4 regions of the Methylobacterium sp. WL7 genome follow, and region 4 is predicted to be linked to each of the others. Evidence: predicted binding sites of a transcription regulator. Region 4 holds the regulator's gene; each other region holds the start of a gene.
The links. The regulator PhoB, encoded in region 4, activates phosphate uptake and scavenging genes when phosphate is short. The targets are predictions, from matches to a motif close to TGTCATNNANCTGTCAT.
Positions count from the first base shown of each region.

Region 1: a site for PhoB is predicted at 2,706-2,722, ahead of FV233_RS10335 (DUF465 domain-containing protein). Genes of this name have one in related genera too.
Region 2: a site for PhoB is predicted at 1,839-1,855, ahead of FV233_RS11150 (inorganic phosphate transporter). Genes of this name have one in related genera too.
Region 3: a site for PhoB is predicted at 2,010-2,026, ahead of FV233_RS03460 (calcineurin-like phosphoesterase family protein). Genes of this name have one in related genera too.

Region 1 is NZ_VRVG01000029.1:898-5,072, reverse strand. Features, by position in the region: gene FV233_RS10340 (propionyl-CoA synthetase) at 196-2,121, opposite strand; gene FV233_RS10335 (DUF465 domain-containing protein) at 2,510-2,692, opposite strand; gene FV233_RS10330 (DUF465 domain-containing protein) at 2,824-3,087, shown strand; gene purE (5-(carboxyamino)imidazole ribonucleotide mutase) at 3,268-3,765, shown strand; gene FV233_RS10320 (5-(carboxyamino)imidazole ribonucleotide synthase) at 3,762-4,175, shown strand, end outside.
Region 2 is NZ_VRVG01000032.1:26,896-31,070, forward strand. Features, by position in the region: gene FV233_RS11145 (hypothetical protein) at 1-37, shown strand, start outside; gene FV233_RS11150 (inorganic phosphate transporter) at 158-1,786, opposite strand; gene FV233_RS11155 (autotransporter domain-containing protein) at 2,281-4,175, shown strand, end outside.
Region 3 is NZ_VRVG01000007.1:26,908-31,082, reverse strand. Features, by position in the region: gene FV233_RS03465 (heparan-alpha-glucosaminide N-acetyltransferase domain-containing protein) at 1-306, shown strand, start outside; gene FV233_RS03460 (calcineurin-like phosphoesterase family protein) at 311-1,969, opposite strand; gene FV233_RS03455 (L,D-transpeptidase family protein) at 2,110-3,408, opposite strand; partial or broken gene FV233_RS03450 (copper chaperone PCu(A)C) at 3,758-4,175, shown strand, end outside.
Region 4 is NZ_VRVG01000024.1:22,194-26,368, reverse strand. Features, by position in the region: gene pstB (phosphate ABC transporter ATP-binding protein PstB) at 1-230, shown strand, start outside; gene phoU (phosphate signaling complex protein PhoU) at 536-1,258, shown strand; gene phoB (phosphate regulon transcriptional regulator PhoB) at 1,433-2,128, shown strand; gene FV233_RS09140 (protein-disulfide reductase DsbD domain-containing protein) at 2,149-4,175, opposite strand, start outside.

The sequences.
Region 1 (4,175 bases), on a different contig from region 4:
AGAGATGGTGAGCGGAGTCGGGCGCGCAAGGGGCGGTTGCAGCGCGTTTCGAAACGATCGTGGTTTCAAAAGGTCCGGGACCTTTTGCGGGTCCAGGGCAGAGCCCTGGTGTCGGGCTTCGCCCGAGATCGGGGCTGCGCGCCCCGAACCCCGCCGAAGGGCCTCGGGCCCTTCGGGAACCCATATTCCCCGCGCTCAGCCGGCGCCGATCCCCCGCCCCTTCAGGCTGGCGCCGATCTCGTCGAGGGCGGCGGCGTCGTCGATGGTCGCCGGCATCGTCCAGGGCTCGTGGTCGGCGATGCGCTTCATGGTGGCGCGCAGGATCTTGCCGGAGCGGGTTTTCGGCAGGCGGGGCACGGTGAGCGCTAGCTTGAACGCCGCCACCGGCCCGATCTCGTCGCGCACCTTGGCGACCAGCTCGCGCTCGATGTCCTCGGGGGCGCGGTCGACCCGGGCCTTGAGCACCACGAAGCCGCAGGGCACCTCGCCCTTCAGCGCGTCGCGGATGCCGATCACCGCGCATTCGGCGACATCCGGGTGGCCGGCCAGCACCGCCTCCATGCCGCCGGTGGACAGGCGATGGCCCGCGACGTTGATGATGTCGTCGGTCCGCCCGAGCACGGTGATGTAGCCGTCGGCGTCGATCACTCCGGCATCCGAGGTGTCGTAATAGCCCGGGAAGGTGGCGAGGTAGCTCGACCGCATCCGCGCGTCCGAGCCCCACAGGGTCGGCAGGCAGCCGGGCGGCAGGGGCAGGCGGATCGCGATGGTGCCCATCGTGCCGGGCGGGACCGGCTTGCCGCCCTCGTCCAGGACCTCGACCCGGTAGCCCGGCATCGGGACGCAGGTGCTGCCGTGCTTGACCGGCAGGAGGCCTAGGCCGAGCGGGTTGCCGGCGATCGGCCAGCCGGTCTCGGTCTGCCACCAATGGTCGATCACCGGGCGGCCCAGCACCCGCTCGGCCCAGGCCACCGAATCCGGGTCGGCTCGCTCCCCGGCCAGAAACAGGCTGCGGAAGGCGGACAGGTCGTAGTCGCCGACCAGCGACCCGGCCGGATCCTCCTTCTTGATGGCGCGCAGGGCCGTCGGCGCCGTGAACAGGCAGACCACGCCGTGCTCGGCGACCACCCGCCAGAACGCCCCGGCATCGGGCGTGCCCACCGGCTTGCCCTCGTACAGCACCGTGGTGCAGCCGTGCAGCAGCGGCGCGTAGACGATGTAGGAATGGCCGACCACCCAGCCGATATCGGAGGCGCAGAAATAGGTCTCGCCGGGCTGGACGCCGTAGAGGTTCGGCATCGACCAGGCGAGCGCCACGAGGTAGCCGCCGGTATCCCGGACCACGCCCTTCGGCTTGCCGGTCGTCCCGGAGGTGTAGAGGACGTAGAGCGGGTCCGTGGCGGCCACCGGCACGCAGGCGGCGTGCTTGCCCGCCGCCCGGGCGGCCGCGACGGTCTCGGCCCAGTCGTGGTCGCGCCCCGCGACCAGGCTCGCGACGCATTGGGGACGCTGCAGGATCAGGCAGGCCTCCGGCTTGTGCCGGGAGGTGGCGATCGCGAGGTCCAGCAGCGGCTTGTAGGCGACCACGCGGTTCGGCTCGAGTCCGCAGGAGGCGGCCAGCACCACCTTCGGGGCCGCATCCTCGATCCGCACCGCCAATTCGTTGGCCGCGAAGCCGCCGAACACCACCGAGTGGACGGCGCCCAGCCGGGCGCAGGCCAGCATGCCGAACAGGGCCTCGGGCACCATCGGCATGTACAGCACGACACGGTCGCCCTTGCGGACGCCGAGTTCGGCCAGCACCGCGGCGAGGGCCGCCACCGCGTCGCGCAACTCCCGGTAGCTGATGCTGCGCTTGGTCCCGGTGACGGGCGAATCGTACAGGATCGCCGCCTGCTCGGCCCGCGCCCCGTCGGCGTGGCGGTCCACCGCGTTGTGGCAGGCGTTGAGCGTCCCGTCCGGGAACCAGCGGCCGTAGGGCCCGGTATCCGGCGCGAAGATCTGCTCGGGCGCGCGCGACCAGTCGAGCGCCCCGGCCGCCTCGCGCCAGAACGCCTCCGGGTCGCGGCGCGCCGCGTCGTAGATCTCAGGATAGCGGCCCGGCAGGCTGGCGGTGGTCATGGGCGCGGCGTGTCCTCGGAGCCGCTCTCCGGCGGCATCCCGGGGAGATTAGCTGATTCTGGTTTCTTGCGCGCGCGGGCGGTCGTTTGGGGGGATGATGACGCGCTTATGGATTGAACTCCGGCTCAGCGGGAGAATCGGCTTCTCTCACCCAGCCCCCGCATCCTGAGGCGCCGAAGCGAAGCGGAGGCCTCGAAGGAGCCCTCCGGCCGGCCGCGCGATCCCTGGAGTGCTCCTTCGATGTCCCCTGGCGCGGGCGCCCCGCGACGGGGGCTGCGATCGGGTGAGCGGTAGAACAAGCGCGCAAAGAACCGCCGCACCGGGCAACCCGATGCGACGGCTCATGTCGTGTTCAAGATGTCAGGGATGGGAACGGATCAGGCGTCGCTCAGTGCAACGTATCGTTGCCGGCTTGCAGCCTTTTGATCTCGTCTTTGAGAAGAAGTTTCCGTCGCTTCAGTTCGGCAATGTGGAGGTCGTTCGCAGAAGGCCTGTGGATCGCCTCGTGAATCTCACGCTCGAGGGCTTCGTGCTTCCGGGCGAGTTGGCTCAAATGCGTCTGCAGCGACATGAGTCGAATCTCCTGTCATTGTTCCGACACATGGAGACTGGCACAGGATGCCGCACCTGTCGAAGCCTTTTCTCCGGCCAAGCCTCACGAATGCTTGCACGGCCGGCTTGTCCCGCGGCGGGGCGTAACGCATGCTCTTCGATACGGAACGGTCTTCGGTCCCGCGGGTGACGATGGCGGACGAGTCGAACGAAAACGTGCAGCCGGCGGATCTCGAAGCCGAGCTGAATCGGCTGCGCGAGGAACACCGGGGCCTCGACGGCGCCATCGAGGCGCTGGAGCGCAGCGTCGCCGGGGATCAGCTCCAGATCCAGCGCCTGAAGAAGCGCAAGCTGACCCTGCGCGACCGGATCTACCATATCGAGGATGCCCTCACCCCCGATATCATCGCTTAGAGCCCGCCGCCGAAGTGGATGCCGGCTCCGGGTAAGGGGGCGCGTTGAAGCGCGGCGCGTTCTCCCGGAAGCCGGAAACCATCTGTCGGGACGTTCCGCCGAAGCCGGTGGACGCATCGGCGCGGCGCCTTGCCGCCGGGCCGCCTCGCCTGTAAGCGGCCTCTTTTGCCGGGACATACGATGGCGTCGCCTCCGGTCGCGATCATCATGGGCAGTCAGTCCGATTGGGCGACCATGCGGCACGCCGCCGAGACGCTCGACGCGCTCGGCGTGCCGTACGACGCCCGGATCGTGTCGGCCCACCGCACGCCGGACCGGCTCGTGGCCTTCGCCAAGGGCGCGGTGGCGGATGGGTTCAAGGTCGTGATCGCGGGCGCCGGCGGGGCCGCGCACCTGCCCGGCATGGCGGCTGCGATGACCCGCCTGCCGGTCTTCGGCGTGCCGGTGGAATCGAAGGCCCTGTCCGGCCAGGACAGCCTGCTGTCGATCGTCCAGATGCCGGCCGGCATCCCCGTGGGGACGTTGGCGATCGGCCGGGCCGGGGCGGTCAACGCGGCGCTGCTGGCGGCCGCGGTGCTGGCGCTCGGCGATCCGGGCCTGGCGGAGCGGCTCGAAGCGTGGCGCGCGGCCCAGACCGCGTCGGTGGCCGAGCGGCCGGTGACGGAAACGCATTCGTGACGGACACATCCCTGAAGCCCGGCTCCACCCTCGGCATCGTCGGCGGCGGGCAGCTCGGGCGCATGATCGCGCTCGCGGCGGCCAATTACGGGCTGAAAGTGCACGTCTACGCGCCCGACCAGGACAGCCCCGCCTTCGACGTCTGCGCCCGGACGACCTGCGCGGCCTACGACGATCCGCAAGCACTCGCCGCGTTCGCGCGGAGCGTCGATGCGGTGACCTACGAGTTCGAGAACATCCCGCGCGCCACCGCCGACATCCTGGCCCGGCACGCGCCCCTGCACCCGAACGCGGAGGCGCTTTCCACCACACAGGACCGCCTGACGGAAAAAGAGTTCATCAACGGACTCGGGATCCCGACCGCGCCGTTCCAGGCGGTCGACACGCCCGACGACCTCGACCGGGCGATC
Region 2 (4,175 bases), on a different contig from region 4:
CTGCCTCGCCTTCGTGCGAGCCATGGCGCGCCCGTGAGGTCTCGGGAAACCGGGGCCGGAACAGATGGGGCCGTTTCCGCGGGGTGCGGAAACGGCCCTGTCCGTCGTCATGCTTGTCCGTCGATTGCGGGGCTCGACCCCGCCGATACCCGCGGCGTCAGAACACGTGGCGCAGCAGGAAGAACAAGGTCGCGGCCAGCGTGATGGCGGCCGGCAGGGTCAGGATCCAGGCGAGCGCCATGTTGCGCACCGTGGCCATCTGCAGGCCCGAGCCGTTGGCCGCCATCGTCCCGGCGACGCCCGAGGACAGGATGTGCGTGGTCGAGACCGGCAGGCCGTAGAGTTCGGCGAGCCCGATCGTCCCCGCGGCGACCATCTCGGCCGAGGCGCCCTGGGCGTAGGTGAGGTGGGTCTTGCCGATCTTCTCGCCCACCGTGACGACGATGCGCTTCCAGCCGACCATGGTGCCGAGGCCGAGCGCCAGGGCGACGCAGACCTTCACCCAGCCCGGGATGTAGCGGGTGCCGTTGTTGAGCAGCCCGGTGTAGCTCTTCAGGGTCGTCGTCTCGGCCTCGGAGAGACCCGCGCCGGCGTTGGGCAGCAGCCGCACCGCGTCGGCGGTGAGGTACATGGCGCTGCGCAGGTTCTCGGTCTGGGCGGCCGGGACGGTGCGGATCGCGCCGTAGTTCTTCACGCTGGTGGCGATGTCGGTGGCGAGCGCGGAGAGCGCGGCGTAGACCGGCGGCTGGTTCAGGTCCTTGGACTTGAGGGCGTCCGTCACCGTCCGGCGCGCCTGTGCCGCCTCCGGCTGGGGAGCGCCGGCGGCCCGGGCGGAGAACACCTGGCTCGCCGCCGCCGAACTCTGGATGAAGGCCGGGGTCGTGTCGTCCGACATGGTGCGGTTCAGCGCGTAGGCGGTGGGTGCCGCGCCGATCAGGATCAGCATGATCAGGCCCATGCCCTTCTGGCCGTCGTTGCCGCCGTGGAAGAACGACACCAGCGTGCAGGTCAGGATCAGGAGGCCGCGGATCCACACCGGCGGCGGCGTCTCGCCCTTGGGAGCCTCGTAGAGGTCCTTGCGGCGCACCGCGAATTTCAGGGCCAGCAGCAGCAGCGCCGCGAGGGCGAAGCCGCACAGGGGCGAGAACAGCAGCGCCTTGAACACGTTGAAGGCCTGGTTCCAGTCGACGCCGGCGGTGCCGTCGCCGCCGCCCATCAGCTGGTTGGCGAGGCCGACGCCCAGCACCGAGCCGATCAGCGCGTGCGACGAGGAGTTCGGCAGGCCGAAAGCCCAGGTCCCGAGGTTCCAGATGATGGCGGCGAGCAGCAGCGCGAAGATCATCGCGTAGCCGGCCCCCGAGCCGACATGCAGGATCAGCTCCACCGGCAGCAGGGTGACGATGGCGTAGGCCACCGCGCCGGAGGACAGCATCACCCCCAGGAAGTTGAAGAAGCCCGACCAGACCACCGCCACCAGCGGCGGCATCGAGTGGGTGTAGATCACGGTGGCCACCGCGTTGGCGGTGTCGTGGAACCCGTTCACGAACTCGAAGGCGAGGGCGATCAGCAGCGCGAGCCCGAGCAGCGCGAAGGCCCCGTAGGCCAGCGGCGCCTCGCCGACGGCGTTCATGTCGGCGATGAGGCTCACCACCGCGTAGCCGAGCCCAGCCACCAGGACCGCCAGGAAGGCGACGACGCCCCCCAGATGGATCCCGTGCTCGAGGCGCGGACCGCCCGCGGGCCTGCTCCCCACCCCGTGTTGCGGAATGACGGCGGAATCGGACATGGGCCCTCGCGTTGAATCGTCTTCGGAAGCGGGCCGGGATTAAGATTATGGGATGACGTTTCAGTGACGTTTTGTCGGATGTATTCAGCGAAGCATTATATTCGTGCGTCCACCGCCAACGATCCGAAAATATCAATCCGGACGAAGTCTATTCCGCCCTCTTCGAGGGCTGGGTCGCGGTGTTTACTGGTACGACCGCCCCGGGTCCCCGTACCGAGACCTGACATCCGTCCGGCGATGGTCCGCGTCGATCGAAAGGCCGGCGTCGGGCGCGGGGGACGCGTGAAGCTTTTGTGGCGGTGCGGTCGCGGCGCCGGAAGCATAGCGCAAGATGATCCGACCCTGGATTTGTGCCGGCTAATATATCGTGCTGTTGCCGCCGGGATACACGCGATGATTCAGGGCTTTGTGAATGGATTATGACGCATTCGCGTTCGTGGAAGTGGCTAAATCTCCCGCCGCAGGCCGAATGGCCGCGGGCTTGGGGGCCAGGAATGAACGTTCGCTATGGGGTCTCGATCGCGGCCTTGATGGTCGCCGCGTGCGGGTCGGAGGTGCAGGCGCAGACCGTCAACACGACGGCCTCCGACGTCAACGTGCTCAACCTGCTAGCGCCCTACCTGGCGCTCAACGGGACGGCGGCCGGGCAGGCGACGCTGACCCTGAACCTGGCGCAGACCATCGCGCTCAACACCGGCGCGGACCTCGCCCGGCAGCAGGTGGCGATCAGCGACAAGAACCTGCTCAGTGCGGCGAGCAACAGCCTGTCGTCCTCGGGGCTCGGCAGCTACGGCGTCGCGGCCAACATCGCCGGCGGCCTGCCCGGACAGATTCCGATCAACGGCATCGTCCCGCAGCAACCGGTCGGCGGCCTCGGTGCGCAGCTCGGTCCGATCTACCAGCGCGGGACCGCCCAGGGCGTGAACGGCGCCCTCGGCAGCGTGGTCAACCTGCTGGTCAACGCCAACACCTTCACGGGCAACAACCTCGGCGTCGCCAAGAACTACTTCGCCAACGGCGCGGCCAACAACCCGAGCGTGACGCCGGCCAACTACGTGGCGGTGCCGGCCGTGGCGCCGGCGGGTTACAGCCTGCCCACCGCCAACGGCCTGCCCAACACCACCAACAGCGTCTACGACCTCGCCTACGGCGTCACCAACACCCAGCCCGGCCAGGACGTGTACGGCTCGTCGCGCCCGGTCCAGGTCGCACCCGGCCGGATCAACCCGTTCGATCCGACGGCGCTCACCGGCCTCGCGACCAACGCCTCCTTCCCGAGCGGGCACACCACCTACGCGTTCACCAGCGGCTACCTGCTGGCGATGCTGGTGCCGCAGCAATATCAGAACGTGCTGCTGCGGGCCTCCGAGTACGGCGAGAGCCGGATCGTGCTCGGCGTCCACTATCCGCTCGACGTGATCGGCAGCCGGGCGCTGGCGGCCTACGACCTGGCCCAGGCGTTCACGAACCCAGCCTACGTCAACAACGCCGCGGTGACCGGCGTCGCGATCAACCTGCCGAACCAGTTCGTGCAGGCGCAGGGGCAGCTCCAAGCCTACCTCGCCGCCCAATGCGGCAACACCGTCGCGGCCTGCGCGGGTGGCGCCGCCAACACCGCCGGCAACCCCTACGTGCCATCCGGGGCCAACCAAGCCGCCTACCAGCAGCGCCTCACCTACGGCCTGCCGACCCTCACCTTCACCCAGGCCCCGCGCGAGGCGGCCCCGGCGGGCGGCCCCGACGCCGCGATCCTGCTGGCCCCGCTCTACGGCGGATCGACCGCGGCCGCCCGCACGCTCGCCCCGCAGGGCGGCCTCTATGGCCAGCTCTCGACCGCCACGATCAACCAGATCGTGGTCAACACGCAGACCAACGCGCTCGCCGCCTTCTACGGCAGCCCGCTCAGCTACTGGAGCCGCATCGACCTCTATTCCGCCGCCGGCTATTTCGGAGCCGTCACCGGCACCCTGCGGATGGACACGAGCGACCGCCTCGGCATCGATGTCGGAATCGGCAACGGCGGCGCGCTCTACGCCAACGGCACCATCGCGGGCACCGTCTCGGTCGGGGCCGGCGGACTGCTCGGCGGCTCGGGCACGCTCGGCGGCCTCAACGCCCTGTCGGGCGGTATCGTGGCGCCGGGCAACTCCATCGGCACCCTCAACGTCGCCGGCTCGGTCGCCTTCGCGCCGGGCTCGGTCTACCGGGTCGAGGCCAACGCAGCCGGACAGGCCGACAGGATCGCGGCCGGCGGTGCCGTGACCCTCAGTGGCGGCACCGTGCAGGTCGTGGCCGCCTCCGGCGCCTACAGCCCGCGAACCACCTACGCCATCCTGAGCGCGGCCGGCGGCGTCTCGGGACGGTTCGACGGGGTCACGGCGAACCTCGC
Region 3 (4,175 bases), on a different contig from region 4:
TTCCCGCCATCGACCTTGTGGGTGATCGGGCCGGCGCTGTTCTTGCTGCTCTACCGGGCGGCCAGCATGGCGATCGTGCGGCGCATCGCGGTCCCGCGCCTCTGGACCGGTCCCGGGCGGCACGTCCTGGTCCATCTGGTCGCATCGAACCTGAGCCTGTTCGCCATCCAAAGTGTCTGCGGTCCGATCGTTCGAAACCCGTGGGAGGCCGCGGCGCTGACCATCGTCCTGATCGCCGCGATCACGGGCTTTCGCGCGGCGCTGACGCGCGCGATGCAGGCCGCGTTCACGCTCGCGCCGACGTGACCTTCTAACCGCGCGCGCCGTCGCCCGTGACTTCGAGCACGACGCAGGCGCGGATCGGCCGGCCGTACTCGTCTGTGCCCGCGACCGTGACCCGGTGGGCGCCCGGCGCGAGGTCGTCGGGCAGGCCCGCGGTCCAGATGTGGGTCGAGGGCGTCGCCTGCACCCAACTCTTCTTGGTCTCGGGATAGCGGGCGTAGAGTTCGGTCACGAACGGATCGAGCCGGCGCGTCCGCGCCATCGGCGCCGGCGCCCGGTCGCCGATCCGAATCGTGAGGTTCGTGCGCGGGCCGCCGTCGAACACGTTGACCACGAGATTGGTCGCCGACAGCGCGTCCTGCGGGACCGGCGGGCGCAGCCCCTGCATCGGGTGGCTCGCCCGGACGATCTCGGGGGCGGCCGGGCGCAATTCGCTCTCGAAGGCGATCCGCATCGCCGCGTCCGGCTCGCCCTGGGCGGGGACGAAGCGAGTGGTGTAGTCGGTGCCGCGGATCGAGAGCACGTGGAAGCCGTTCGGCGTGCCGTCGCGGCTGTCGGCGGACGGGATGCCGGTGCGGGTGTCGGGGCCGCTCCACCACGAGCCGGACACGGCGGTCATCACGTGGTGGTGGTGCCGCTCCGCAAGGTAATGGTGCTCGGTGGTGTGGGTGTGGCCGGCGAGGCTCAGCACCGTCCGGCCGGCCAACAGGTCGAGGAGCGCGGCCCGGTCGATCGTCGCGCTGCGCGGGTCGTCGCCGGTATCGGTCACCAGCGGGATATGGGTCGCCAGCACGATCAAATCGTCCGGCGGGATCTCGGCCAGAAGGTTCTTCAGGAAGGTGAGCGAGCGCTCTCCGACATGGCCCCGGTAGGTGTTGGCCCCCACGGGGACCGGCGGCCCCATCCACTCGACGTTGTCGATCATCACGAACAGCGCCCGCCCGTGACGGAACGCGTAGGTCGGCGCCCCGAACACGCGCTTCCAGGTCTCGCGGCTGTAGCGGGCGTCCGGCGCCTGCATGTTGAGGTCGTGGTTGCCGGGCAGGCTGTACCACGGCAGGCCGATCCGCCCGACGATGCGGTTGGAGCGGCCGTAGAGCGAAAGGTCGTCGAACAGCACGTCGCCGGTGGTGAGGCCGAAGGCCGCCGGGATCGCCATCGCCCGGGCGACTGCGGTGTCGCGCACGTGGTCGAGCTCGAACCGGCTCTCGGGCTGCGGATCGGTGAACAGGATCACGTCGAAATCCGCCGGCTCGTCGGCCTTCGTCAGGGTGAAGTCGATCGCGGCCGGGAGCGGACCGGTGGGCGCGAGGCCCCTGTAGCGCAGGCCGAGGCCCGCGGGCGTCCCGCCGGGCTGGTGGATATAGGAGTGGCGGGGCACGTTGTCGGCGTCCCGCGGCAGGGCATAGCCCGGCGGCTTGATCACGAACACCGCGCCGTCGCCCGGCATCGGAAGGCGGTAGCGGCCGTCCCTGTCCGTCCGCACCACTTCCCGGCCGTTGGAGACCAGCACGCCCGAAAGCGGCGCGCGCTCGGAACCGGTCGCCTGGATGGCGTAGACGATGCCCGTGGCCTCACCGGATTCCTGCGCGCCCGCGCGGCCGGCCAGGAGCGAGAGGGCGGCGGCGCCTGCCACGGTCTCCCGGCGGGTGAGGCGTCCGGCGGCTGAGATCGAATCGCGCGACATCGGGGGCTCCTGCTCGGCGGCAAAGGCCAAGCAGAGGCGTTTGACCGCCGGATGACAGAGCGGCCCCGAACGCGCGAGGCCCGCACCCCGGGTCGGGGTGCGGGCCTCGGATGAGCCCGTCGGGTCGAAGCGCGGAGCGCTTACTCCTCGTCGCCAGGCTCGAAAGTCTGGGGCAGCGGTTCGGCGCTGGCGACCGGGGTCGGCGCCCCGATGGTCGAGGGCACGTTCACGCCGTCGCGCTTGTAGATGTCGTCACGGAACTGCACGAGGCCGTCCGGGGTCGCCCAGGCGGTGATGTAGGTCCAGTAGACCGGCACGGGCTGAGCGATGTTGGCGTCGACGCGCTTGCCGCTCTCGATCGCCTGCTCGACCTGCTCGCGGCCCCAGCCGGGCGTGTCCTTCAGGAGCCACGTGATGTACTCGCGCACGTTCTGCACGCGCACGCAGCCCGACGAGATGAAGCGGAAATCGTCGCCGAACACGCCCTTGGTGTTCGTGTCGTGCATGAACACGCCGTAGGGGTTCGGGATGTTGATGCGCACGATGCCCATCGAGTTGAAGTCGGCGCCCGATTCCTGCCGGTAGGTGTAGCGCGTGCCCTCGTCCGAGTTCCAGTTGATCGAACGCGGCGAGACCTCGCCGTTGCCCGACAGGATGTGGATCTTGTTGTCGGTGAGGTAGTTCGGATCCTTCTGCATCTTCGGAATCAGGTCCTTCTTCACGATGGAAGCCGGGACCGTCCAGGTCGGGTTGAAGTTGATCTGGGTCGCCTTGGTGTTCATGATCGGCGACTGGCGGTCGATCTTGCCGACGCCGGCGGCGTGCAGCGTGACGACCTGGCCGTTCTCCACGGTCTCCACCAGGGCGGCCGGGATGTTCATGATCACGAAGCGCCGGCCGAGATCGCCCGAATAGGAGCGCAGGCGGACGACGTTGGTCTCGAGCTGGTGCAGCCGCACGTCGGCGGGCACGTTCATCGCCTGCTGGGTGGCGAGGCTCATGGCGCCGGTCTGGCTAAGGCCGTGACGGGCCTGGAACCGCTTCACGCCGGCCGAGACGTAGGAATCGTACACGCCGGAGCCGCCGGCGGCCGGATCGAGGTCGCCGGTGACGATCAGGCGCTGGCGCACCGCGGCCACCGCCGGGCCCTTGGCGCCGACGCGCAGGCGGTCGGCACCGGAGACCGGGCGCCAGCCGCCGCGGTTGACGATGTCCCGATAGCGCTCGACCATCTGCTCGGTGGCCGACACGGTCTGGGGCGACAGGATCGGCACGGTCTCGCGCTGCACCTGCATGCCGGCGGGCGAGGCGTAGTCCTGCGCCCATTCGGCCTGGGCGTAGTTGCCCTGGTCGCGGGCCTCGGCGGCACCGAGGCCGAGCGTGCCGAGCGCGGCGACGCCCAGGATGGCGGTGAACCGGTTTGTTGCCTTGATGCGCATCAGTCGCTGGCTCTTGTCCGGAGTTCGTCAGTTCATGGCGAGAGCGGGTCTACTCGGTCGCCACGGTGTCGGGATGACCTTAAGACTCCCTATCGAAGGGGCCGGATTGTGGCGTCGGCGTGCGCCAGCGCACGTGGCGACTGGATGCGGCACGGCGACAACAGTCCCGGGTCGATCAGTGTGGCAGAGATGTCACCGCACCGCCGGCCAGCGCGGGATTCCGCCTTCCTCGGAAGGACCGGCCGCGCGGCCCCGACGTGTCGTCTCGGTCGATCATCATCCTCAGGACGGAAGCATGCCGATGAAGATCTTTTGCGCGGCCCTCCTCGGCCTCAGCCTGTTCACGGGGGCGGCCCAGGCCGATCCGATCAAGGCCGGCGACCTCACGATAGACACGCCCTGGCTGCGTGCCACGCCGAACGGCGCCAAGGTCGCGGGCGGCTACGTGACGATCCGCAACACCGGCAGCGTCCCGGACACGCTGACGGGCGCCGCGGTGCCGTTCGCGCGCTCGGGCGAGATCCACTCCATGTCGATGGAGGGCGGCGTGATGAAGATGGCCCCGGTCTCCGGCGGCCTGACGGTCAAGCCGGGCGAGACCGTGGAGCTGAAGCCCGGCGGCTATCACCTGATGTTCGAGGGCCTCTCGGGCGCCCCGAAGGCCGGCGACAGCGTATCCGGGACACTCACGTTCCAGCGGGCCGGCACCGTGCCGGTCACCTTCTCGGTCGCACCGATCGGCGCGAGCGCGCCTGGTGGCGGCCACC
Region 4 (4,175 bases):
CGGCGCTCGACCCGATCTCCACGGGCCGCATCGAGGAGTTGATCGAGCAACTGCGCGACGAATTCACCATCGTGATCGTCACGCACAACATGCAGCAGGCTGCCCGCATCTCGCAGTTCACCGCCTTCATGTATCTGGGTGAGTTGATCGAGTTCGGCCCGACCAACCGGATGTTCATGAATCCTGTCGAGCAACGCACCCAGGATTACATCACCGGCCGGTTCGGCTAAGCAATTCGCTTAAGAGTTGAGTACCGGATCGGCACATGTCGACCCGCCGATTTCAAGACGAGGGGCCGCGCCCGATCGGAAGACGACCGGGCGCTACTCCGAGACATGCTGCGTTGATCTGGGAACATCGGCCTATTCCGATTGTTTGTCGTCGCATACCGAAAGCCGATCCGCTCCGCATCATGACGTGAACTACGCAAGGGACTGGGTACCGGGAAACGCACATCGGTATCCGTGATCGCAGCGGCGGGTTTCCGCCAGACCTCGCGGATCAAGGTTTGCGGGACGCCATCGAAGGATCCACCATGCCCGGCCATATCGTCAGTTCTTACGACACCGACCTGGATGACCTCCGCCGCTCGATCTCCGAGATGGGCGGCGTCGCCGAGAAGATGGCCGCCGAGGCGACCGACGCCCTGGTCCGCCGGGACGATACGCTCGCCCAGGCGGTGATCCTCGCCGACAAGCGCCTCGACGCGCTCCAGCGCGACATCGAGGAGCGGGCAGTCCTGCTCATCGCCCGGCGCCAGCCGCTGGCGATCGATCTGCGCGAGACCATCTCGGCGATCCGCGTCTCCGGCGATCTGGAGCGGATCGGCGATCTCGCCAAGAACGTCGCCAAGCGGGTCGTCGCGATCTCCGATCAGGCGCCCGCGCAGAAGATCGTGCTGGGCGTGCGCCATATGAGCGACCTGGCGGAAGCCCAGCTCAAGGACATCCTCGACGCCTATGCCAGCCGCGACATCAAGGCGGCCTACGATGTCTGGGAGCGGGACGGCGAGATCGACGCCCTGTACAATTCGCTGTTCCGCGAACTCCTCACCTACATGATGGAAGATCCGCGCAACATCTCGTTCTGCACGCACCTGCTGTTCTGCGCGAAGAACGTCGAGCGCATCGGCGACCATACGACCAACATCGCCGAGACGATCCACTACCTCGCCACCGGCGAGACGCTGGCGGGGGAGCGGCCGAAGAACGACGCGTCGAACTATGCGACGGTCGGGCCCTCCGCCCCGGCCCCGTGACATGCGGGTCGCGGTGCCTCTGCAGCGCGCACTCCACCTCGTGGGACAAATCCCGAGTGGAGTGGCGCGTGGGTTGAGGGATTGCGGCGCCTACTGCACCATCGGCGCGTCCGGGCCCTCCGGCGCGGTTGAGTCGATGCGTGCCGAATTCGGAACAGGTTATCGAACGTGAGCATGCAAGTCCTGATCGTCGAGGACGAGGAGGCGTTGACCACCCTGCTGCGCTACAACCTGGAGGCCGAGGGCTTCCTGGTAGATTCGGCGAGCCGCGGTGACGACGCGGAACTGCTCCTGGCCGAGCGCACGCCCGACCTGGTCCTGCTCGACTGGATGCTGCCCGGCCTCTCCGGCATCGAGCTGTGCCGTCGCATCCGGGCCCGACGCGAGACCGAGCGGCTGCCGGTGATCATGCTCACCGCTCGCGGCGAGGAGGGCGACCGGGTCCGCGGGCTCGGGACCGGCGCGGACGACTACATCGTCAAGCCGTTCTCGGTGCCGGAACTGCTGGCCCGGGTTCGGGCGCTGCTGCGCCGGGCCAAGCCGGCCCACGTCGCCGACCGTCTGGCCGCGGGCGACATCGAGCTCGACCGCTCCGGCCACCGGGTCCGACGCGCCGGCGAGGAACTCCATCTCGGACCGACCGAATTCCGGCTGCTCGAATTCCTGATGCTGGCGCCGGGCCGGGTGTTTTCCCGGGAACAGCTCCTCGATGGAGTCTGGGGCCACGACGTCTATATCGACGAGCGCACCGTGGACGTGCATGTCGGGCGTTTGCGCAAAGCGCTCAACGCCCCGCGGCAGGCCGACCCGATCCGCACCGTGCGGGGCTCGGGCTATGCCTTCGACGAAACGTTTTCCCTCGAAGCCTGAACCCTTCCTGCTCGTCGCAATCAGCGCACCAGCGCCGCGCTCTTGCCGGACGCGGCCGGCACCGCCTCCAAGGCCGCCAGCACCGTTCCCTCGGTGAGGATCTGCGGCAGCACCTGCGGCTCCCCAGCGCCCGTGTAGAGTAGGTACAGCGGCACGCCGCTGCGCCCATGCGCCTCAAGCAGGCGGGTGATCTCGGGGTTCTGGTTGGTCCAGTCGCCCTTCAGGTAGGTGACGCTCCGATCCTTCATGGCGGCCCGCACGGCCTTCGTGGACAGCGAGGTCGTCTCGTTGACCGCGCAGGTGATGCACCAGGCGGCGGTCATGTTCACGAAGACCGGCCGCCGCGCGTTCACCAGGGCGTCGAGACGCGCCTGCGTGAACGGCTCGACGCCGTCGGCGGCGGCCTGGGCGGCGGGCACGGCCCGGTCGCGATCGAGGCTCAGGGTCAGCGCCGCGACGGCGGCGACCGTGAGCAGCGCGACGCCCTGGACGATGGGGCCGACCCGCGGGGCCGCGGCGCGTCCGTGCTCCCAGGCCCAGGCCGCGAAGCCCACCAGCACGAGGCCGATCAGCGCCGCCAGCAGCCCCTGCGGGCCGACCTGCTGGGCCAGGACCCAGATCAGCCACGCCACCGTGGCGTAGACCGGGAAGGCCAGAACCTGCTTGAGGGTCTCCATCCAGGCCCCCGGCCGCGGCAGCGCCCGCAGGGCCGGCGGCCACAGGGTCAGCGCTAGGAAGGGCAGGGCGAGGCCCAGGCCCAGGCAGGCGAACACCGCAAGCGCGACGCCGGCGCTCTGGGTCAGCGCGAAACCCACGGCCGAGCCCATGAACGGCGCCGTGCAGGGGGTCGCGACCAGGGTCGCGAGCACGCCCGTGAAGTACGAGCCGCTCAGGCCCGAGCGCCGGGCCAGCCCGTCGCCGATGCCGGCGAGCCGTCCGCCGACATGGACCACCCCCGACAGGCTCAGGCCCATGGCGAGCAGCAGATAGGCGAGCCCGGCCACCACGGAAGGCGATTGCAGCTGGAAACCCCAGCCGATCGCGGCCCCGCCGCCCTTGAGGGCGAGCAGCAGGCCGGCGAGGCCGAGGAAGCTCGCCAGCACGCCCGCCGTGTAGGCGAGGCCGTGCAGGCGCACGCGCGCCGCGCTCTCGCCGGCATGCCGCACGAGGCCGAGCACCTTGATCGACAGGACGGGGAAGACGCAGGGCATCAGGTTGAGGATCAGCCCGCCCAGGAAGGCCAGGCCCGCCGCGGTCGCCAGGGTCAGCGCGTCGAAAACCGGGGCGACCGGTTGGGCTGCGGCGGAAGCCTCGGGCGCAGCCGCAGGGGCCGGCAGCACCGGCTCGTCCCCGTACGCGAAGGCGAGGCGGTGCGTGCCGCCGCCGGTCTCCTCGTCCACGGTGAGCACGCCCGGCAGGGCCGCCGGTGCCGGATCCGTAGGGGTGCTCCGGGCGAGGGTGAGGTGCAGTCCGGATTCGTCGACGCGCATCACCTGGGCGGCGGCGTTATCGATCGCGGTCTCGGAATAGGGGAAGAACGATGCGGCCTTGATGGTCTCGGGCTTGAGGCCGGGCGCGGCGAAGTCGAGCTGCAGGGTGTCGCCCTGACTCGAGAGTTGCAGCGGCCAGAGCGCCGGGGTGGGCAAGGCGGTGCGGGCGCGCTCGAACAGGGCGGCCTGCTCGGCATCGGGCCGGGGCTCGCCCACCGACAGGGTGAGGGCGAGGTCGGCGGAGCCCGGGACGCATTCGGTCTCGCAGACCAGATAGGTCAGCTTGGCCTGGATCCGCACCGGATCGGCCGGGTCGAGGCTCGGCGGCGGCGTGACCGGCACGAGCAGGGTGACCTCGCCCTCGTATCCGTAGTTCATCAGCGTCGCGATCGCGATGCGCTCGGGGGCCGGCCACCGGATCGCGCCCGCGTTAAAGCCCGCCGGCAGGGTCCACGTCACCTCCGGCGGCAGGCCGGAATCGCCCGGATTGCGCCAGTAGACGTGCCAGCCCGGCTTCACCTGCATCCGCACCGCCAGGGTGAACGGCTGCGCCCCGG